Regions from separate parts of the Paenibacillus aurantius genome, predicted to be linked through region 4. Evidence: predicted binding sites of a transcription regulator. Region 4 holds the regulator's gene; each other region holds the start of a gene.
What was found. Region 4 encodes Rex, which represses fermentation and respiration genes when NADH is low (regulators of the CRP and FNR family bind a similar motif). Its sites were predicted from a motif close to TTGTGAAATATTTCACAA; they were not measured.

Region 1 (5,314 bases), 2.6 Mb from region 4:
CCGTCGCTTTCCCGATTCCGCCCGCCGCGCCTGTAATGATAATCACTTTACCCTCGAATTTTGCCATGATGAATACCTCCCCAGATGATGAAAGAATTATTGAGCCGTATACCCGCCATCGACCGTTAAGCTATTTCCGGTCATGAAGGAAGAGTCGTCAGAAGCCAGGAACAATACAGCTTTCGCCATTTCTTCTGCCTGGCCAAGACGTTTCATGGGAGTCATCTGGGCCAAGGCTTGTTTACTTTCTTCGGGAATAATCGGTGTATCAATAAAACCTGGGCATAATGAATTTATGCGAATGCTGCGTTCCGCGTATTCCAGCGCAAGGGAGCGGGTCAGGTTAATAACGCCGCCTTTGGCCGCGTTGTAGGCAGCCGAACCAGGGGATCCGACCCAACCGTACATCGAGGCCGTATTGACAATCGTGCCTCCGCCTTGCTTCAACATTTCACGGATAGCTTCGCGCGCTACCAAGAATACCCCATCCAAGTCGACATTTATCGTATTGCGCCACTCGGAATAGTCAAGATCATGCGAAGAATGAACACGCCCGATCCCGGCATTATTAAAGACGATATCCACTTTACCGAAAGCTTCAATAGCTCGTTTGAAAATATCAGCAACTTCTTCTTCGACTGTGATGTTGGCCTTTATAAATAAAGCATCGCCATGGAGCGCTTTTAGCTCCTTTTCGAATGCCAGCCCTTTTTCTTCATTTAAATCAACAAGAACCACTTTGGCTCCTTCTGATACAAACAGACGTGCTGTCGCGGCACCGATACCCGATGCCCCACCCGTAATCACGGCTACTTTGTTATGCAGTTTACCCATGGCTGATCCTCCTTGTATAATGAGTACAATTTAATTGTACTCCTCTGTTCCCCTATAACAATCATCAAGGTTCTGGCTGATGTTCATGCAGTAGACACCTTAGTATAAAATGTCTTTTTGGAAGGAGGTTTATTCATGAAGGATCAACAAAGAAATCGGACAAAGGAGCATTTGAAATCCGCTTTTATCAAACTCATTAAAGAGAAGGGCTATCATAACGTTTCCGTAAAAGACATCGTGGATGGCGCCGCCTATAATCGGAGCACTTTCTACGTCCACTATCAAGATAAAATCCAATTGGCTGAAGACTTGCTTGCTTCTAGGATCCAGGGTCTGGAGGATTCCGTTGGCAAACCTTATTACCCCGGACAGCAGGTAAAGGCGAATAAGTTAAACCCGCCTTCGTTTGCTATTATTGGTTACATTTATGAACACCGCGATTTCTTCGAGCTTATTAAATATGACGATACCTTACCGGGGCTGCATACCGAATTTCCCCAATCCATCTTGAAGATCTATAAGGAACAATTTATTTTTGAAACCTTAAACCACACTCCGGTCAATATGGACTATTTTAAACGCTATACGGCATTTGGTTTTTATGGACTGATTCTAATGTGGATCAGCAATGGCTTTAAGGAATCGTTGGACGAATTTATTAAAGAAGTCATCGACCTTACGAGGACGCATATCCATTCCATTAAGTATGTAGGAAAAAACGGTGACCGGCTTCCATTAGGAAGCGATCACTAGTCATTGTTTGATCATGAAATCATATCCCTATTCCGGGTCAGTAGGATTCTTGATCTTATCCTGATATAGATCGAAATATAAACCCCCGTTGGTTCCTTTCACGGCGTAACAAACTTCGTTTACGGCCAATCCTCTCTCGTTCAACTGTTGGAAAAGCCACTCCCGGCTAAGCCCGCCTTGATTAATATTTTCATCAATCACTTCTCCATCCATAATCAACTCAAGGGGAAAATGGGCTTTGTCCGGGCTCATGATGGATAAATCTTTTAGTGTAATTTGCCGGAATTCCGGCTTCTTTAATACGGACAGCTTTCCGTTCAGTTCAAGAACGGCATACTCCACTTCCTCGATATCAAAAATTTCTTTTTCCCTCAGTTCTTGATTTAAAGTATCGAGCGAAAACTTTAACTTTCGTAAATTCTGCTCCAGAATTTTGCCGTTTTCAATGACCATCGTCGGTTTCCCCGAAAAGAATTTCCTTAATTTCCGGCTTTTTATGGAAATGTAGGCGACGAGGAAGGCGATTCCGCTGAAAGTAATAAGGGCCGCTATAAGATTCCATGACTTTAACGATGTGTTGAAAGCTATATTGCCCGTAATGGCCCCTAACGTAATAGAAGAAACAAAGTCATGATACGTCATCTGCGTGATGGTATGTTTACCGATTACTTTCGTTATGATCATGATTAAGAGAAAAGCGGCGATGGTTCTCAAAATGATTTCCAGAAAAGTGCTCATGATAGTTGGATTCGCCTCATTTTCGTAGTGGAAAGTCTATCCATAGAATGGACAAGTCATCTAATCCTTATTCCAACGAAAAAGCGGCTGCTCCCGGCTCGTAAGCCGAGGACAACCGCTTTCTCTATTTTCCTATTAGTGCGGCAAGGCCAGCATGGTCTTCATATCCTCTTGGGCGTTGCCGATCAGTTTCAATCCGAATTTTTCGACCAATACGTTTAATACGCCTTGGCTTACGAATTCCGGCGGCTTGGGTCCGATGCGGATGTCTTGAATCCCCAAGCTGAACAAGCCGAGGAGGATCGCCACCGCTTTTTGCTCGAACCAGGACAGGACAATGCTCACCGGCAGTTCATTGACGCTGCAGCCGAAGGCATCCGCCAACGCCAGGGCGATTTTGACGGTTGATCCGGAATTGTTGCATTGGCCCAAGTCGATATAGCGAGGGATACCGGTTCCCGGAACGGTTCCGTAATCGACGTCGTTGAAACGGAATTTCCCGCAAGAGGTCGTCAGGATGACCGTTTCAGGGGGCAAGGAAGTAGCCAATTCCCTGTAGTATTCGCCTCCCGTGCCCGGCGCGTCGCAGCCCGCGATGACGAAGAAACGTTTGATTTTGCCGTCTTTGACCGCTTGAATGATTTCAGGTGCCAGCCCGATGACGGTTTCGTGGTGGAATCCGGTGGTCAGGACCTGGTCGGACTCCTCATTCGCTTCCGGCAAAGATAAAGCTTTCTCGATCAATGGGGAAAAATCTTCGCCCATGATCTTCGTGACGCCCTCGAGCCCAGCCACCTCGTAGGAGAAGAACCGGTCGGCATAGGTTCCTTTAATCGGCATGACGCAGTTCGTTGTCGCCAGAATAGCGCCGGGGAATTGCTCGAAAAGACGACGTTGGTCAAACCAGGCCTTGCCGATATTCCCCTTGAGATGGCTAAACTTCTTCAACTCCGGATAGCCGTGGGCAGGAAGCATTTCCGAGTGGGTGTATATATTAATGCCTTTGCCTTCCGTTTGCTTCAGCAATTCCTCAAGGGCGTATAGGTTATGACCGGTTACCACGATACATTTGCCTTCGATCCTATTCTGGGAAACGACGACAGGCTGGGGAATTCCGAAGTGAGTCGTATGGGCACGATCGAGAACATCCATAATTTTGACTGCAGCGGAGCCAACTTTCATGGCCATATCGAGATGTTCCTGCAGGTTGAAATTGGAGTTGGTCAAGGTCAGATAGAGGGCTTCGTGCGTAATTTTGTCTACTTCGGGATCGGTATAACCCAGCTGTCGTGCATGCGTGGCATAGGCGGCAATCCCTTTTAGCGCAAAGATAATCGTATCCTGAAGGCTGGCAATGGTCTCATCTTTTCCGCAAACCCCCACCACTTTACATCCGCCTGCAGGCGTTTGTTCACATTGATAACAGAACATATCCGTCTCATCTCCCGTATCGTGATGAACCTCATTATATAGGGCAGAAATCGGATAATATGTGAGTCTTATCACACCCGGGAAGGGTTTCTTATAACCTTTGGACAATTTGTTCTGATAATCGCCACACGCTTGGCATGGGAAGGATTTGGCATTCCACCTGCGCACTCCATTGTGACATAATAAAGGGATTGACCAACAAGGGAGCGGCATCAAGTGGAGAGACAGAATAGCAGCTACAGGTGGGTCGTACTGGCGTGCATCTTGCTGGACTACTTCCTGATCGTGATTCAGCGGACGGCGCCGGGACTCATCTCGGATAAATTAATGACGGACTTTCATGTGACGGCGGCGACAATCGGGGTCTTGGCCAGCATTCAATTTCTGGCTTATGCCGGGCTCCAGATTCCCGTCGGGATACTATCCGATCGCTATGGCCCGAATGGATTCCTTATCCTAGGGACCTTGTTGAACGGATTCGGCACGTTGTTGTACAGCTTAGCCGCACATGAATCGATCCTGCTGATCGCGCGGCTCCTGGTGGGGATTGGGGATGCGACGATCTGGATCAATGTGGTGCTGATTCTAGGCAACTGGTTCCGGGCTAAGGAATTTGTGAAGCTGATCGGGCTGGCCGGGGTGAGCGGCAGTCTCGGTTTCCTCGTCGCGACGGCTCCTTTCTCGGAGTGGATTGCGATGGCGGGCTGGCGGGTCCCCTTCCTCACATCGGGCATCGTCTTGATCCTGACCAGCGGATTGCTCTTCTATGTATTGGTATGGAACCTCAAGCGGCGGTTCCCGGAGATGTCGGGCAGCCATTCGGCAGCCGCGGCGGATGCCATGGTCAAGAAGAAGCGGGACAAGGTAATGACGGTGCTAAGGCGGATTCTGGGGAATCGGCAAAGCTGGGCGACGTTCCTGTGCCATTTCGGATTAGTCGGCACGTATGTCGGCTTCATCGGCTCATGGGCTGTCCCGTACGGGATGAACGTATACGGGATGTCCCGCTCGGGCGCGAGCGGGCTGGCCATGGCGGGCCTCATCGGCGCCCTCGTCGGCGGGCCGCTGGCCACCTTGCTGGCATCGCGCCTTCCTTCGATGAAGCGTCCTTACGCCATCGTCCATGCGGTCGTCTTCCTTAGCTGGATGGCGATCTATCTGTGGGGCGGGAAGCCGCCACTCGTCATGGCGACGCTGCTGTTTGTGCTTATCGGATTTGGCAACGGATCCAGTGCCTTGACGTTTGCGGTCGTGCGTGACTCGTTCGATATCCGGGAGGTGGGCGTCGCCTCGGGCTTCGCGAATACCGGCGGGTTCCTCAGTGCGATTCTGCTGCCGAGCCTGTTCGGGCGTGTGCTGGATCACTTAGCGGGCTCTGGGACGATTACAGGGTATCACCAAGGATTTCTCATTCCGGCTCTATTCGCCCTGGTAGGTTTGGCCGGCGCCTTGCTGCTGCGGGAGAAGGTGGACGAGAACGAGCGTGGGGAGGAAGGAACCGTTCCTTCCAAATAAACAAGGCCTTAAGAGCGGAATCTGCTCTTAAGGCCTCTTTTTT
Region 2 (5,314 bases), 730 kb from region 4:
TGCGCTGAACGAAGCCGGCCCGACGGCGCCCTCCTTGCGGAAGTTCTCCCACATCGTAAACCATTTTTCCAGTTCGGCTTTATCGAGGCCTACCTTGCCGTCTTTGTACAAGGTCTTGTTGTCCTGGCGGGCAAAGTAGGTTAGGTATAGGGTGTTGAGCCAGGATTCGTCGACCGACCCGTAGCTGCCCTTGCCGAGCGCTTTGGTCAAATCCCCGGCGTATTTGCCAAATTCCTCCCAGGTCCACTTATCGGTCGGCGGCTGCAGGCCCGCCTTCTTGACCAGTTCCGTGTTGTAAGCGACTCCAAAAGCATTCATGCCCAAGACCACGCCATAAAGCTTGCCGTCCAGCCTGCCGCTGTCAATCGATGCTTTGCTGAAATCGTCCATATTGATTTCTTTCCCCAGATAGGAGCTGATGTCGAGCAGAGCGCCTTTCGCCACATAATCCGGATAGTTGTTGCCGACCTGTATAAGATCGGGGGCATTGCCGCCGGCGACCTGTGTATTCAGCTTATCCCAGTAGCCTTCGCTTCCCATATATTCCGCGTTCACCTTAATGTTCGGGTACTTCTTTTGAAAAAGGTCGATAACCTTCATTGTGGCATCATGCCGTACCTGGGATCCCCACCACGACATTCGCAGCTGAACGGGCTGGGGATTGGTGCCGTTTGCAGATGCAGCAGTAGAAGTGGAACCGCTTCCACCTCCGCCCGGGGTACACGCAGCCAACATCCAAACACTCATCGCGGCGAGACTGAGAACCGAACCTTTTCTTTTCATGACTTTTCCTTCCTCCTCAGCTATGGTAAAGAACCAAACGATTTCCGTCGCGCTCCCACACCATTTCCTTCCTCTTTGTCGTGATCATATCATCGGGATGGTAAACCAGTCAATAAAATTTCATTAAATTTTTAACTTTTGTAAGCGAATTCTTACTAAACTATTTTAATTAACCCCTAAATTAATTAAAATACTGCTTTTAATGCCCTATAAAACCGGCTTGTCTTAACGATTCTCCAAATGTAAACTTAAATATAACTAAAATTTTAAGCTAATCTTTAGAGGAGCCGCATATTGAAAATAAGAATGAGCGATATCGCCAAAATGGCTAATGTGTCGATCGCCGCTGTTTCTTTGGCCCTTAGCGGGAAGCCGGGAATAAGCGAGGAAACCCGCGCCAAAATTTTGACCATCGTTAAAGAAACCGGCTATTTGCCCCGCGCCATGGTCAAAGCGGAGCAAGTGTATGGCCTTGCTCCTACTCTGCGTTTCGTGGCCTGCACCGATTCCGGCATTGTTTCGAACCACTATAACCAGCAGCCTTTCTTCATGGAGCTTATTCGCCACATAGAGGAGCAGTGCCGGGCCGGCGGGTATTCCCTGTTCTTCTCCTCGGTTCCCTATGACCGGTTCGAAGAGGCCATCGAAGAGCTGGAATCCGGGCATAAATCGAACGGCATCCTGCTTCTCGGCACGAACCTTTCCCGGAAGCAGATTGAATTGGTGGAGAGCATGCAGCCGAATCTGGTCGTCATCGATACCTGCCTGGAGACGATGGACGCCAACTTTATTGTGATGAACAACAGGATGGGCGCCTATCAGGCCGGGAGCTATTTACTGGAGCTCGGTCACCGCAAAATCGGCTACGTGCAGTCCAACGCGCGGATGTACAACTTCGACTCCCGCAAGCAAGGCTTTCTTCAAGCGCTTTCGGAAGCGGGGGTCCTCCTGCCGGGCAAGCATCTTTTCACCGTGTCGCCGACGGTCGTCACCTCTCAGGAAGAGCTGAAGAACCGCCTCCTCTGCTTGAAGGGCGATTGGCCGACCGCTTTATTCTGCGAATGCGATTATATGGCCATAAGCGCGATGAAGACCCTTTATGAAGCGGGACTACGCGTTCCCGACGATATCTCGGTCGTTGGCTTTGACAATATTCAGGAAGCGATGATCGTTACTCCCGAATTGACCACGGTGCATGTCGAGAAGCTGAAAATCGCCGAGTTGGCCGTAGCCAAGCTGATGGCGGGCACGGAAGGAACGGAGCTGGTAAAAAGCAAGATCTGGCTCGATACCCGTCTGGTGATCCGAAACTCATGCCGGAAGCTATAGGCCAATTAAGCAATCCCTATCCCACATGACTTAGAAAAAGAGAGCGGACAAGTCCACTCCCTTAAGGAAAGCATGGGGATATCATTGGATCAGAACCGTTTGGTTAGGAAGAAGGAAGACCTCGAGAATTTCCCCTTCCCTCCGAAAGGCAGCCGGACGGCCGTCCGGCTCGACGATCTTCCGCGATTCGGCCTGCTGCAGACGAAGCCGGCATGTCCCTTCCCCGTCGGCCGTAACGGCTGCCTGCATAAGCCGCCCCTCCTGCCATTCGATATCGACCGTATACCCGCCTCTCGCCCGCAAGCCGCGAACCGCCCCCTTCTTCCAGCTGGATGGAAGGGCAGGCAGCACATGCAGCTCTCCGCGGTGGCTTTGCAGCAGCATTTCGGCGATTCCGGCCGTTCCCCCAAAATTGCCGTCGATCTGGAAAGGAGGATGATTGTCGAACAGATTAGGCAGCGTGGAGTGACGCAGCAGCTCCTCGATGTGATGAAGGGCTTCGTCCCCCTCCAGGAGCCTCGCCCAGAAATTGATGATCCACGCCCGGCTCCAGCCGGTATGGCCTCCTCCATTTTGGAGCCTTTGCTGCAAGGTTACCTTGGCCGCGGCGGCAAGCTGCGGTGTCGAGGCCGGACTGATTCGGGTACCGGGATGAAGAGCGAACAGATGCGAAATATGCCGATGCCCGGGCTCCGCCTCCCTCCGTAAATCGGGATGTACTTAAAAATAAGATAGTACAGGATGCCTGCGATCGACAGCAGATAGAGATATTTGTTCTTGGCAAAGTCCTTTCGAATCACGCGCCAAGCCCGGCTCTTAACCGGAGAAGTGACGACGGAGCGAACGGCTCTTTCCATCAGGATCCCCCCTTTCGACTTGGATGGTTGGAGTGGAACAACTTGCTAGTGACCAATGTATCACCAAAGATAACGCTTTCACAACGCTCAGAAATTATGTGCGAGATTTATATAAGGAGTGGAAAATAGTGAAGTCCGCTGGGTGGGACCGGCCTTTCTGCTAGCTTCCGCCCATATAGGATAGGCCGTTTCTCTAATTTGGATTCCATCATTCCGTCATACAATCGCCACCGATCGATCACAATTATGTGAAAATAATCACATACCTTGCGATATAATGAAGACAGGAAGTTTATTCCGGTATCCTTAAGGTTAATGGTTTACGTTAGGCTTTTTTTTGCGCGCTAGATTAGAGAATCCATAAGGTTGGAGGTCGTCCTATGTTTCCGAATGATCCCGTGCTTTTCAGCCGTATCCTGACGGCGCTGACGCTAGGCTTTCACATCATCTTCGCGACGATCGGGGTCGGCGTTCCGCTGATGATTGCCCTGGCCGAATGGACCGGCATCCGCCGGAAGGATCCCCACTATTTCCTGCTCGCCCGGCGGTGGGCGCGCGGCTTCGTCATTACCGTTGCCGTCGGGGTAGTGACCGGAACGAGCATCGGCGTTCAGCTCAGCCTGCTTTGGCCCAGCTTCATGCGGGTCGCTGGTCAAGCTATCTCCCTGCCGCTGTTTATGGAGACCTTCGCCTTCTTCTTCGAAGCCATCTTTCTCGGCATCTACCTGTACACCTGGGACCGGTTCCGCTCCAGGTATACCCATTTTCTGCTCGTCATACCGGTCGTGATCGGATCTTCCTTCTCCGCCGTTTTCATTACGATGGTCAATGCGTTTATGAATACCCCTCAAGGATTTACCCTTGAGGGAAACCGGATTACCGATATCGATCCGATCAAGGCCATGTTTAATCCGGCCACACCGACCGAGGTTTCCCATGTACTCACTTCAGCGTACATGACCTGCGCCTTCGTTCTGGCTGCGATCGCCGCCTTCTCGCTTCTGAAGAAACGGACGCACGTCTACTATTATAAAGCCCTCAAACTGACGATGACGGCGGCTCTTGTCTTCTCGCTCGCCACCGCTTTGGTTGGCGATCTGTCGGGCAAATTCCTGGCCAAGTACCAGCCCGAGAAGCTGGCGGCGGCCGAATGGCATTTTGAAACGCAGACGCATGCGCCTCTTATATTGGGCGGCTTTCTCGATGAGAACAACGAGGTCCGTTTCGGCATCAAAATCCCCTACGCCTTAAGCATACTCGCTCATGGAACTCCCGGCAGCGAGGTGAAGGGGCTGAATGAAATTCCCGAGGACGAACGTCCCCCGCTCTTCGTTCATTACTTGTTTGACGGGATGGTTTCCATTGGCATTCTGCTCATTGTCGTCTCCGGCTGGTACTGGCTCGCCGTCTGGCGCAAGCGCGGGAATCCCCACAACCGGCTGCTCCTGAGGCTGATAGCGGCCGGCGGTCCGCTTTCCCTGCTCGCCATTGAATTCGGCTGGATCTACGCCGAAATCGGGCGGCAGCCCTGGATTCTTCGCGGCTATATGAAAACGGCGGAGGGAGCCACCACCTCGGAGCATGTAGGCCTTATGCTGGTGCTGTTCCTGCTGCTGTACGCCCTTCTCGCCTTCACCTGCACCAAGGTGCTCGGCCGCTTGTTCCGCAACAAACCGGCCGAGCAGGAGCTCGCCGACATGGAAAGGAGCGAATAACCGATGAGCTACGAACTGCTGGGCATTACGGTGCTTTGGATTTTTCTGTACGGGTATGTCATTGTGGCCTCTATCGATTTTGGGGCGGGCTTCTTCAGCTACTACAGTGTCCTCACCGGCAAAAGGCATCTCATCCAGGGCATCATCGAGCGTTACCTTTCCCCCGTCTGGGAAGTGACGAACGTCTTCCTCGTCTTCTTCTTCGTGGGGCTGGTCGGCTTCTTCCCGGATTCAGCCTATTATTTTGGAACGGCCCTGCTCATTCCGGGCAGCATCGCCGTGATCCTGCTCGCTATCCGCGGCTCGTACTATGCCTTCGGCAACTACGGCAGCAAGGACAGCAGGCTGTATCTGCTTCTGTACGGAGCAAGCGGCCTCCTCATCCCGGCAGCCCTTTCCACGGTGCTTACCATATCCGAAGGCGGCTTCATCGAAGTGACCGGCGGCAAGGTTCACTTCCTGTACGGCGAGCTGTTCCGCAGCCCTTATTCCTGGGCCGTCGTCCTTCTGGCGCTGGTCAGCGTGCTGTACATCTCGGCTGCGTTCCTCGCCTTCTATGCGAACCGCGCCGGCGATCGCCCCGCCCTGAGGATAGTGCGGCGATATGCGCTCGCTTGGAGCGGCCCGACG
Region 3 (5,314 bases), 2.7 Mb from region 4:
CGGCCGGCCGTGTTGATCGTATAAGAAAATCATGCTAAGATGAAACTAACAAAAGGAGCCGGTTGCGACGGCTCCTTCCCACAATAGCCGCTTTAAGGGCGGTGGCTTGCATCAGGTAAGCGACAGAATAGACCGCATCCTTTGGCGAGGGCGGTCTATTTCTTTGTGTTGAAGCTAAGGATCATCACGACCAGCGTTGCAAAGGAAATCATCAACGTGAGTGTGTCTTTAACCTCCACAGGCATCACCTCCTTTCGGAGGCAGCCGACCGCCCTTTTAAGCCATTCTATTGTCCTTCCATTATACCAAATTCAGGAGCCCGGGTATAGAAAAAGCCGGCCATCCGGAGGCGAAAAGAGAATGACGGAAAACCAAGAAAGCGGGCAAGCATTCCCGCCGAAGCTGAGCAAGCCCGCGCAGCGTGCGTTGGCCGGAGCCGGGTACCGGACGCTTGAGGAGCTCGCCGGGATGAGCGAGGCGGAGCTAAAGAAGCTGCACGGCATGGGCCCGAAGGCGCTCGGGCAGCTCCGCGAGGCTCTCGCCGCAAAGGGATTGGCGTTCGCGGACGAACGCCCCTAGAAGAAGAGCCCTGACCTAGTGGTCCGGGCTCTTGCTTTGGTGAGGCGGTTGCAGGAGAGAGGCGGCCACCTTAGTCTGGGGAAAGCTGGCTTCTACTCACCGTCCACATACTTGCCGTGGTCCGGCACCGCCAGCCGGTCAAAGTCCCGAGCGAGCTCCGCCAGCCCCTCGGTCAGCTCGCGGCCCGCAACGGGATGGCCATGACCGGTCACGGCGGCGGCCGGCTTCAGCGCTTCGAGACGGCGGACCGATTCCTTCGCTGCTATCCAGTCGGGGGTATAATAGCGCGGAGGTCCCGAAATCTCCAGGTGCTGGGTCAGCACCTGGTACAGCTTGTCCTGGCGCACGGTGACGAACGCGTCTCCGGCAATGAGGGTACGGTCCTCTTCCCGGAACAGGGAAACATGTCCAAGGGTATGCCCGGGGGTGTGGATCCAGCGCCAGCCGGGCATTTCGGGAACCGTCCCGTCGGCAGGGAGAGGCTTCACCCGTCCGGTCAGGTCGACCGGCTCGTTCGGGAAGAAGGCGGACAGCTTGGCCGCCAAGCCGCCTTCCACCAGTGGATCCGGCTCAGGGTAAGCTCTTGTGCCCGTCAGGTAGGGCATCTCCAGCTCGTGAGCATAGACCGGGACATCCCAGCGGCTTGCGAGCACGCTTAAGGCTCCCACATGGTCAAAATGGCCGTGCGTCAGTACAATCGCGCGGGGCGGTGCCGGGAAGCCGAAGCGTTCCTCGATCGCGTCCATGATGTTATCATCGGACTTCGGCATGCCCGCATCGACCAGCACCCAGTTGAGGGTATTCGGAGCCCCGACCATCACGACATTGACGATCTGGGTGGTGAACGCGTAAACATCCGGGCGCACTTCCGCTCCTTTCCCGCTGGAGACAGAGGTGAGGGGCAGATAGTGGCTGCCCGGGGTTCCGTTTTTCATGGCGATCCCTTCCTTTCTAAACCAAGCTTCGTAAAGTTTACCCGTTTAAACAGCGGCCTAACCAATAGACGCAAAGCGAGAAATTAGCTCCATTATCCTTACATATGGCGCATCACTACGGGGACCGGTTGGATCCGCACAACAAGAAAACAGCCGCCTTCCACAGGGAAGACAGCTGCTTTATTAAGTCAATCAAGAAAGAACGGAGCGTCCCTGCACCCAGACGCCGCGGATGTCGAGCTGCGGGCTGGTCCATACGAAGTCGGCATCCTTGCCGGAAGCGAGGCTGCCCGTGTGGCCGTCGATGCCGAGCCGCTTCGCCGGGTTGCCGCTGGCGAGCCGGCTGACCTCCGCCACCGACAGGTCCGTGTGCTCCAGCACGTAGCGGAACGCGTCGATCATGGTGAGCGTGCTGCCCGCCAGCGCTCCGCCTTCCTTCAGCCGGGCGACGCCGTCCTTAACGACCACGCCCAGACCGCCGAGGTCGTACTCTCCGTCGCCGAGACCGGCGGCGGACATCGCGTCCGTGATGATCAGCAGCCGGTCCGGTGCTTTCGCCGCGGCCAAGAGGCGAATGCCTGCCGGATGCACGTGATGTCCGTCGGCGATGACCTCGGCGTGGATACGGTTGTCCGTGAGGACGGCGCCGAGCGTTCCGGGCTCCCGGTGATGCAGCCCGCGCATGGCGTTGAACGTATGCACGGCATGACTCAGGCCGCGGCCCGCCGCCTCGGTAATCTGGTCGAAGCTGGCGTCCGTGTGACCGGCGGCGGCGATAATGCCCTGGCCGGCCAGCCATTCGATCAGCTCGAGCGCCCCGTTACGCTCGGGAGCGAGCGTAAGGAGCTTGATGAGCCCGGGATAGTCGCGGACCCAGGCCTCCAGCCATTCCTGCCGGGGCTCGACGATAAAGTCCGGGTTTTGCGCTCCCGGAAATTTAGGGGAGATGAAAGGGCCCTCGAGATGGACGCCCAGCAGCTGGGCGTAAGGCATGGCTCCGGCCCGATACGTGCTGGCTGCCTCCAGCACCTGGGAGATGGCTTCCCGGGACTGCGTCACCGTCGTAGCCAGCAGGCCGGTCGTGCCGTGGGAGGCGTGGTAACGGGCGATGCCCTCGATCGCCTCCACCGTCCCGTCCATGAAATCGTGACCGAAGCCGCCGTGGATGTGAACATCGATAAAGCCGGGAAGAATCCAGCCGCCTTCGGCATCCAGCTCTTCTACTCCTGCGGGAACGCCGCGTTCCGCTGCTCCGCCCTTTGGTGCGAGCCAGCTGATCTTGCCGTCCTCGACCAGCAGTTCTCCTTCTTGGCTTACCCCCTGATCCGTAACTATCGAGGCGTTACGGATTAGGAGACTTCGTTTCTCTGTCATGCAAAAAGCCTCCCCGCTTCGGAATCCAGCATGACGACCAGGCTCGGATGCACCTGCAGAAGAGAAGCAGGGCAGTCCGTCGTGATCGGGCCGGTTAACGCGCGGTGAACGATTTCGGCTTTATCCGCTCCTCTTACGACCAGCAGGATCGTCTTGGCCTTCATGATCGTCGCGATTCCCATCGTGACGGCACTGGTAGGCACTTCTTCTAGAGAAGGGAAGAAGCGTGCGTTCGCCCGGCGCGTGTCTTCCTTTAATTCTACCACGTGGGTCCCGCTCCTTAAAGACTTGTCGGGCTCGTTGAAGCCGATGTGCCCGTTATGGCCGAGGCCGAGCAGCTGAATATCCGTCTGGTAATCTTCCATCAGCTCGTCATAGCGGCGGCATTCCTCGTCCAGCGATTCCGCATTGCCGTCCGGGATGTGTCGGTGGGACTCCGGCATGTCGATGCGGCTGAACAGCTTTTCTTCCATAAAGCGAAGGTAGCTCTCCGGATGATGGTGCGGCAGCCCGACATATTCATCCAGATTGAACGAATACGCACGGGCGAAGCTTACGCGTCCGGCGCTGTGCCACTCGGCCAGCTTGTCGTAAATGCCGATCGGGGTGGAGCCGGTCGCGAGGCCGAACACCGAAGCGGGCTTGACCCGAAGCTGGCTGGCAAACAGGCCAGCGGCGGCCTCGTTCAAATCGTCGTTCGTACGGAAAATATGAAGGTTCATGGGGCATTCCTCTTCCTGTCATAAGGTAATGAGTTCTTCCTTCCACTTTATAAGAAGCGGTTGGAATCGTCAACTAAAATGATTGATACAATCATAATTATGATTTTTTTAATCTTTTTGAATGAGTGTTTGGCATCAAAGGGGAGACTTCAACCTATTTTTTACATTGGAGGTATTTTGTGATTTTTATCACATACTGAAAGGCAGCCAGGGTGTAAAGTAAAGACATGGAAGAGGTTAACGGATCGACCGGAACGAGGAAGCACCGAAAGGCAGCCGCTCCGTCGACCTCCACAAGAACCCCAAAGGGAGAGGATCATCATGATGAAATGGTTGAGGGAAAATGCTTATGCGGCCGCCGCTTTGTTCGTTCTTCGGGTTTATGTAGGCTGGCAGTGGCTGGAGGCCGGGTGGCACAAGCTGACGGGAGCGAATGCTTTTGACGCGGGAGGGTTCATCAAAGGGGCCATCGCCAAGCCGATTATCGATAAGGCGACCAACGAAGCGGTCTACCCGACCTTCACGGCGTTCCTTGAACACGTGGCCCTGCCGAATGTGAAGCTGTTCAATGTCCTGATTCCGTTAGGGGAATTCTGCGTCGGCCTCGGCTTGATTCTCGGCTGTCTGACGACCACCGCTGCTTTCTTCGGTCTCTTCATGAACTTCATGTTCGTCTTTGCGGGGACGGTCAGCACCAACCCGTGGCTGATTCTTCTCGGCGGCGTCATCTTCATGGCCGGTGCCAATGCAGGGAAATTCGGAGCCGACTTCTATGTCCTTCCTTACCTTCGCAAAATGCTCCAACGGCTGACGCACCGTGGAGGGGACGGAACGGCGCTCACCGGCAAACGGCATGCTCACGCTTAACAGACTAACGGTTACTTGCCTCCCGCAAAATCTATAGAAGCCTTGCAATCGGTACAGGAGGTCCAGCGCCACGCTGGACTTCTTCTGTTTGGGCCGGCGTTGCATAACGGTTTCGGGCTGGGCTACACTAACAGGGAGGAAAATTATGGGGAGGGGATTTCATGGAGAAGACGGATGGAAAGAAAACAAGAGTCGTCGTGATCGGAACAGGGGCGGTAGGGTCAACCACGGCCTATACCCTGCTGCTCCGGGAGCGCATGACCGAGCTGGTGCTCATCGACTACAACGCGGAAAAGGCTCTGGGCGACGCCCTGGACATGAACCACGGGCTGCCTTTTACGGGACGCACCAAGGTCTGGTCCGGCGATTACCCCGACTGTGCGGGTGCGGATATTATTATCATTTGCGCGGGGGTGGGACAGAAGCCGGGAGAGAGCCGGCTCGATCTGCTTAAGCGGAATACGGCGATTTTCGACGGCATCATCGAGCAGGTAACCCGCTACAACTCGACCGGTATTCTGCTCATTGCGACCAACCCGGTCGACATTCTGAGCTACTACTCCTTCCGGAAATCCGGCTGGCCGGCCAACCGGGTCATCGGCTCCGGAACGCTGCTCGACAGCGCCAGGTTCCGTTACCTGATCGGCCAAACGCTCAACATGGATCCCCGCAGCATTCACGCCTCCATTGTAGGCGAGCACGGGGATACCGAGGTGCCGCTGTGGAGCCTGGCCAACGCCGCAGGCCTGCCAGTGTCCTTCACGGAGGAGGAGAAGGAAGAGATTTTCCGCAACACGCGAGACGCCGCCTACCAGATTATCCAGGCGAAAGGCTCGA
Region 4 (5,314 bases):
ATCCTGAACACCATCTCCTGGCTGTTCAAAGACAGCAAGATGGGCCAGCTTCCGATGCTGAGAGCCAAAATCAGCCGTTCGGACGATTTGTTCCAGGAAACGGCGGCCCGCTGGTGCGAAACGATCGATTCCTTCTATCCGAAATTAATGGAGATTAAGGAGCAATGGGAGGAGCTTGCTTCGTTATTCTATGACGTGCTGGCCGCTAATAGTGACGGGCAGGCGGGAGAGGCGGGTCAGCTGGTCTACCGGGTAAAGGACGAGGCTCTTCCTTCCCAGTGGGGCACGCTGGTCGCCATGGAAGAGAGCCTATTTGACTCCCTCAGCTCGGTTCTTCGTCAATTGGACAAGCTTCTGGCCGATGTGAAAGAAGTTCAGGAGGTTGTGGATGCCCAGAGCCTCGTTACAGACCTGGGGGGCACAGTGAAGGAGCTGTACCGCCATCGGGACGCCCTCCGTTTCTTTATGAAACGGTCGGATCCGGACTACGTCTACTGGATGGAAGCCGGCACTTATTACAAGATGAAATCGCTCCAGCTGGTCAGCGTCCCCGTGAGCGTGTCCCGTATGCTGCAGGAGCATTTCTTCGAGGCCAAGGACAGCGTGATAATGACCTCCGCTACCCTGTCGGTGGATAAGAAGTTTGACTATACCGCCGATCAGTTCGGCTTGAATGGGGAAAAAGCCAAGGAAAAGCTCCGTACGGTCTTGCTTCCTTCTCCGTTCAATTACCGCAAGCAGGCTCTGGTCTGCGTTCCCCGGGACTTCCCGGGGGTAAAAGGGCCTGGAGGAGAAGGACTTTTCCTTGAGAAGCTTGTCCAATCGCTAGCCGATGTCGCCCGTACTACCCAAGGCCGCATGCTCGTGCTCTTCACCTCCTACCGGATGCTTAAACAGGTACATGCGGAGCTGAGGGAGCGGCTGCTGCCCGAAGGGATCCAAGTGCTGGGTCAAGGCATTGACAGCGGGAACCGGAGCAAGCTGACCAAGCTCTTTCAAACCGGGGGGCCGAGTGTCCTGCTCGGCACAAGCAGCTTCTGGGAAGGCGTTGATATTCCGGGAGAAGCCCTGACGTGCCTGGCGATCGTTCGTCTGCCGTTTCAGCCTCCTACTCATCCGGTCGTGGAAGCAAAATGCGACCAGATCAAGAAGAACAACCAGAACCCGTTCATGAAGCTGTCGGTTCCTCAAGCCGTCATCCGGTTCAAGCAGGGGTTCGGTCGGTTGGTGCGAACGGCTCAGGATAAAGGAATCGTTATTTTATATGATACCCGGGTGATCGACACCCAGTATGGCAAATACTTTCTTTATTCGCTGCCCGGACCCAAGATTGAGAGCATGACCTCTGCCCAAATGGCGCCGCGGATCAAGGAATGGATGGAGGGGGAGCCGGTATGAAAACCATGAAAATATCCGAGGCCGTCGTCAGGCGGCTTCCCATATATTTGCGTTACTTAAATGAGCTGAGGATGAAGGATGTCCAGACGGTTTCCTCCCAGGATTTGGGGCATAAGCTGGATCTGAATCCGGCCCAAATCCGAAAGGACCTTGCTTATTTCGGAGAGTTCGGGAAGAAGGGCATCGGGTACGACGTCGGATACCTGATTGAGAAGATCCGGCAGATTCTTAAGCTGGATCAGTATATTAACGTTGCCTTGGTCGGAGCCGGTAATCTGGGCCGGGCCTTGAGCAACTATAACGCCTATCTGAAGGACAACATGAAGATCGTCGCCGTGTTCGACTCCATGCCCGACAAAATCGGACAGCAAATCAACAACCTGACGGTAAAACCGATGTCCGAGCTCGTGGAAACGATTCAGGCTAACAAAGTTCGGATAGGCATCATCACCGTGCCGGCGTCGGAAGCCCAGAAGGTGGCGGATGATTTTGTGAAATCCGGAGTGGAGGCTATCCTTAACTTTGCGCCCATCATTATTCGGGTGCCGGCCGAAATCCGGGTGCATTACGCTGATTTTACCACCGAGCTGCAGAGCTTGGCTTACTATTTGGATTAAGCCGGTTTATCGGCCAATAAAATAAACGGAGCACCGGTTACCCGGGCTCCGTTTTCTATAGTAAGGAATTTTAAGTTTATGCGTAGCGGAGAACGATGCTTTCCAGAATATTGGCGACGTCCTCACAGGCGTCGGTTGTGTCTTCCAGACGCTCGTAGGTTTCCTTGATCTTAAAGTCGGTATAGGGATCCTTCTGGGCGGTGAAAATGGCCCGGATGCCTTCGCGCATCAGCTTGTCCGCTTCATTTTCGAGCGAGTTGATCTGGAGGGTATGCTCTGTAATCTGCATGTATTTCTTCTTGGAGAGGAGCTTAAAGGCGTCCAGAATATGCTGACAGGACGAGACGATAATGGCCGAGAATTCCTTCATATAAGAGTCCGACTGCTCGATGTTCAGGTAATCGAACCGGGCGATGGTGGCCTCGATGCCATCCAGCACGTCATCCATGGTCATGGCCAATTCCATAATGTCCTCTCGGTCAATGGGGGTGATGAACACTTTGTTTAAGCCTTTGTAAATCTGGTGGGTGATGGCGTCTCCCTTGTGCTCCAGATCCTTAAGCTTGTCGTAGTACGTTGCGGGCGGCTTGTCGCCATTCATGGCTTGACGGAACAGATGGGCGGCTTCCAATGTATTTTGGGCTGCATCGATCAGCAGCATGAAGAAGTCGGTTTCTCCCTTTTTGCTTGTAAACATTCCAAGTTACCCCCTAATTATGGTCCTGCCGATTAGTTTGTTCATAAATTTTAAAATAGCATACATGTCCTTCCGAATGCAATGTTCGGGTGCCGGAAAGGGGATCTTTTCTTGATTTTGCGAAGGTGAAGAGGTACATTAAAAAAGTGCTGGAATCCAGAACGGAAAGGAAAGGTGCAAGTGAGCAAAACTTTGGTCAAAAACGGCCTGTTCCTGACAGCGGATGAAACTTGTCCGTTAATCGAGGGTTACATGGAAATAGATGGGGACACCATCTCCTACATAGGTAAGGATGCCCCGGCGGAGGGAGCCGATTACGGGGAAATAGTGGACGGACGCAACCGACTCTACATGCCGGGGCTGGTAAATACGCACGGCCATGCGGCGATGTCTTTGTTGAGGGGCGTGGGAGACGATCTTGCGCTGCAAGTTTGGCTGCAGGAAAAAATGTGGCCGAACGAAGCGCGGTTTACCTCCAAGGACGTCAAATGGGGAACCCTTCTATCCCAATTGGAGATGGTAAAGGGCGGTACTACCTCCTTCGTTGATATGTACGACCACATGAACGAAGTGGCCCAGGCGGTGGAGCTTTCCGGAATGAGAGGCGTCCTGACACGGGGAGTGATCGGACTATGCCCTCCTGAGGTTCAGCAGGCCAAGCTCGCCGAAGCGAAGCAGTTCGCACGGGATTGGCATGGCAAGGCGGAGGGACGGATTACCACAATGATGGCCCCCCATGCTCCCTACACCTGTCCGCCTGACTATATAGAGAAGATTGTCGACGCCGCGCACGAGCTGGATCTGCCGCTTCATACCCATATGTCCGAAACGGCGCGGGAAGTGGCAGAGAACGAGAGCGAGTACGGGCTTCGTCCCGTTGCTCATCTGGAGAAGCTTGGAGTGTTCTCGCGTCCCTGTCTGGTGGCCCATGGCGTTCATCTGAACGATGAAGAAATTGGGGTGCTGGCAAAATACGACGTCCGGGTTTCCCACAATCCCGGAAGCAATCTGAAGCTGGCGAGCGGGGTGGCCCGCGTTCCCGATCTGCTGGCCCGCGGGGTTAAAGTCTCCCTCGGCACGGACGGAGCGGCGAGCAACAATAACCTCGATATGTTCGAAGAGATGCGCCTGGCCGCCCTGATCCACAAAGGGGTTTCCGGCGATCCGACAGCGGTACCTGCTGCGATTGCCTTGCAGCTCGGCACCACCATGGGGGCCGAATCGATTTGGCTCCAGAAGGTGGGAAGCTTGGCCGCAGGCATGAAGGCCGATTTTATTGCTCTAGATCTGGATCAGCCGCATTTCCTGCCCGCCTCCAATTATTTGTCCCATGTGATTTACTCGGCTTCCGCCAAGGATGTGACCGACGTATGGGTGGACGGAAAGCAGCTGGTCCGCAAAGGGAAGTGCCTGACGCTGGATGAAGAAAAAATCAAAGCCGAGTTCAAGAGCCGGTACAGCCGGTTAATGGAAGGATAAGAATAGTATAGTGGAATAGCAGCCTGACGGAGGTGAATCGTGCGGAGGAAATGGAGAATAGCGGCTGCCCTGTCCCTGCTAGTCCTGCTGCTGGGGATCGCCGGTTACCGTTTCTACACGATAATCCAATCGGATACGTGGAAGGAAGAGGATACCGCGATCCAGAAGGCGAAGGAGAAGGCGGGCTTGGTTACTACTGATAAGGTAGAGCCTTTTGTGGGGGATCGCCCGTACATGATCGTGAGCGGGGATAACGCGGAAGGAAAGAAGCTCATAGTCTGGGTAAGCGAGACCGAGGTTCACTCGGAGCTGGCGGACAACGGGATGGCACGGGAAGCAGCCAGACAGAAGGTTCTTCAAACCAAGCCGGAGGCCGAAATTATGCGGATCACGCCCGGGAAATTGGAGAACACGTACTGCTGGCAGGTGTTTTATAAGGCTGAGAAAGATGGAAAGAAGCGGCTCTATTACGATTACTACCAGTTTAAGGATGGAAGTTTACTAGACACCTGGACGCTAAGTCTGCAATAAATCAGCCAAAAACCCCGGAATCTTCCGGGGTTTTCCTATAAATTCACAAATCAGTCAAGCAATTTGCTATCATTTGTGCTATACTACTTGTATATCATTTTTTGAATAGAAAGGCGGACGATAATGAAGTTGCGAATATTGCCGATGTTGGTAGCTGTGTTAACTTCCACTGTGATTCTGTTTGGCGGCTGGTTTGTCTACAGAAGTTATGCCATGGAAAACCCGCTTGCCCAGATCGTCAACCGCGCCCAGGGCGTGGAGCAGGTTAAGTCCGATTTTAGCAAAGATTCCGTAACGGTTCACTTGAAATTGTCTCAGGATGCGAGCTTACGGGATATATACCGGCAAATTACCACCGATGGAGCTTCGATTATCGGCTCCCGCAAAGTCAAACTGGAGCTCGAAAGCGACTCCTCCCCGGAGATCGAGAAGTGGTGGTCGAACGCCTTGTTTGATGTAGCGCAGGCGATGGAGACAAAGCATTATGCCGATATTCCCAAAATTCTAGAGTCCAAATCCGCCGATGTGTCCGGCCTGAAAGCCGCCACGGAGATGGATGATAAGAACGTCTACATCCGCTTAAGCGAAGGCG

Region 1: hcp (hydroxylamine reductase) is a predicted target of Rex. The motif match lies at 3,816-3,833, and genes of this name have one in related genera.
Region 2: MJA45_RS20150 (cytochrome ubiquinol oxidase subunit I) is a predicted target of Rex. The motif match lies at 3,216-3,233, and genes of this name have one in related genera.
Region 3: MJA45_RS04925 (DoxX family membrane protein) is a predicted target of Rex. The motif match lies at 3,788-3,805, and genes of this name have one in related genera.

Annotation. Positions count from the first base shown of each region.
Region 1 is NZ_CP130318.1:6,256,316-6,261,629, reverse strand. It holds gene MJA45_RS28365 (SDR family NAD(P)-dependent oxidoreductase) at 1-67, opposite strand, end outside; gene MJA45_RS28360 (SDR family NAD(P)-dependent oxidoreductase) at 97-834, opposite strand; gene MJA45_RS28355 (TetR/AcrR family transcriptional regulator) at 970-1,587, shown strand; gene MJA45_RS28350 (DUF421 domain-containing protein) at 1,615-2,325, opposite strand; gene hcp (hydroxylamine reductase) at 2,461-3,756, opposite strand; gene MJA45_RS28340 (MFS transporter) at 3,973-5,271, shown strand.
Region 2 is NZ_CP130318.1:4,432,794-4,438,107, forward strand. It holds gene MJA45_RS20130 (ABC transporter substrate-binding protein) at 1-783, opposite strand, end outside; gene MJA45_RS20135 (LacI family DNA-binding transcriptional regulator) at 1,078-2,112, shown strand; partial or broken gene MJA45_RS20140 (glycosyl hydrolase family 95 catalytic domain-containing protein) at 2,194-2,811, opposite strand; gene MJA45_RS20145 (hypothetical protein) at 2,706-2,969, opposite strand; gene MJA45_RS20150 (cytochrome ubiquinol oxidase subunit I) at 3,350-4,684, shown strand; gene MJA45_RS20155 (cytochrome d ubiquinol oxidase subunit II) at 4,688-5,314, shown strand, end outside.
Region 3 is NZ_CP130318.1:1,013,389-1,018,702, forward strand. It holds gene MJA45_RS04900 (proline--tRNA ligase) at 1-16, shown strand, start outside; gene MJA45_RS04905 (helix-hairpin-helix domain-containing protein) at 361-579, shown strand; gene MJA45_RS04910 (MBL fold metallo-hydrolase) at 672-1,514, opposite strand; gene nagA (N-acetylglucosamine-6-phosphate deacetylase) at 1,707-2,888, opposite strand; gene nagB (glucosamine-6-phosphate deaminase) at 2,885-3,610, opposite strand; gene MJA45_RS04925 (DoxX family membrane protein) at 3,932-4,477, shown strand; gene MJA45_RS04930 (L-lactate dehydrogenase) at 4,639-5,314, shown strand, end outside.
Region 4 is NZ_CP130318.1:3,700,545-3,705,858, reverse strand. It holds gene dinG (ATP-dependent DNA helicase DinG) at 1-1,398, shown strand, start outside; gene MJA45_RS16585 (redox-sensing transcriptional repressor Rex) at 1,395-2,015, shown strand; gene MJA45_RS16580 (DUF47 domain-containing protein) at 2,092-2,712, opposite strand; gene MJA45_RS16575 (amidohydrolase) at 2,887-4,191, shown strand; gene MJA45_RS16570 (cell wall elongation regulator TseB-like domain-containing protein) at 4,231-4,722, shown strand; gene MJA45_RS16565 (hypothetical protein) at 4,879-5,314, shown strand, end outside.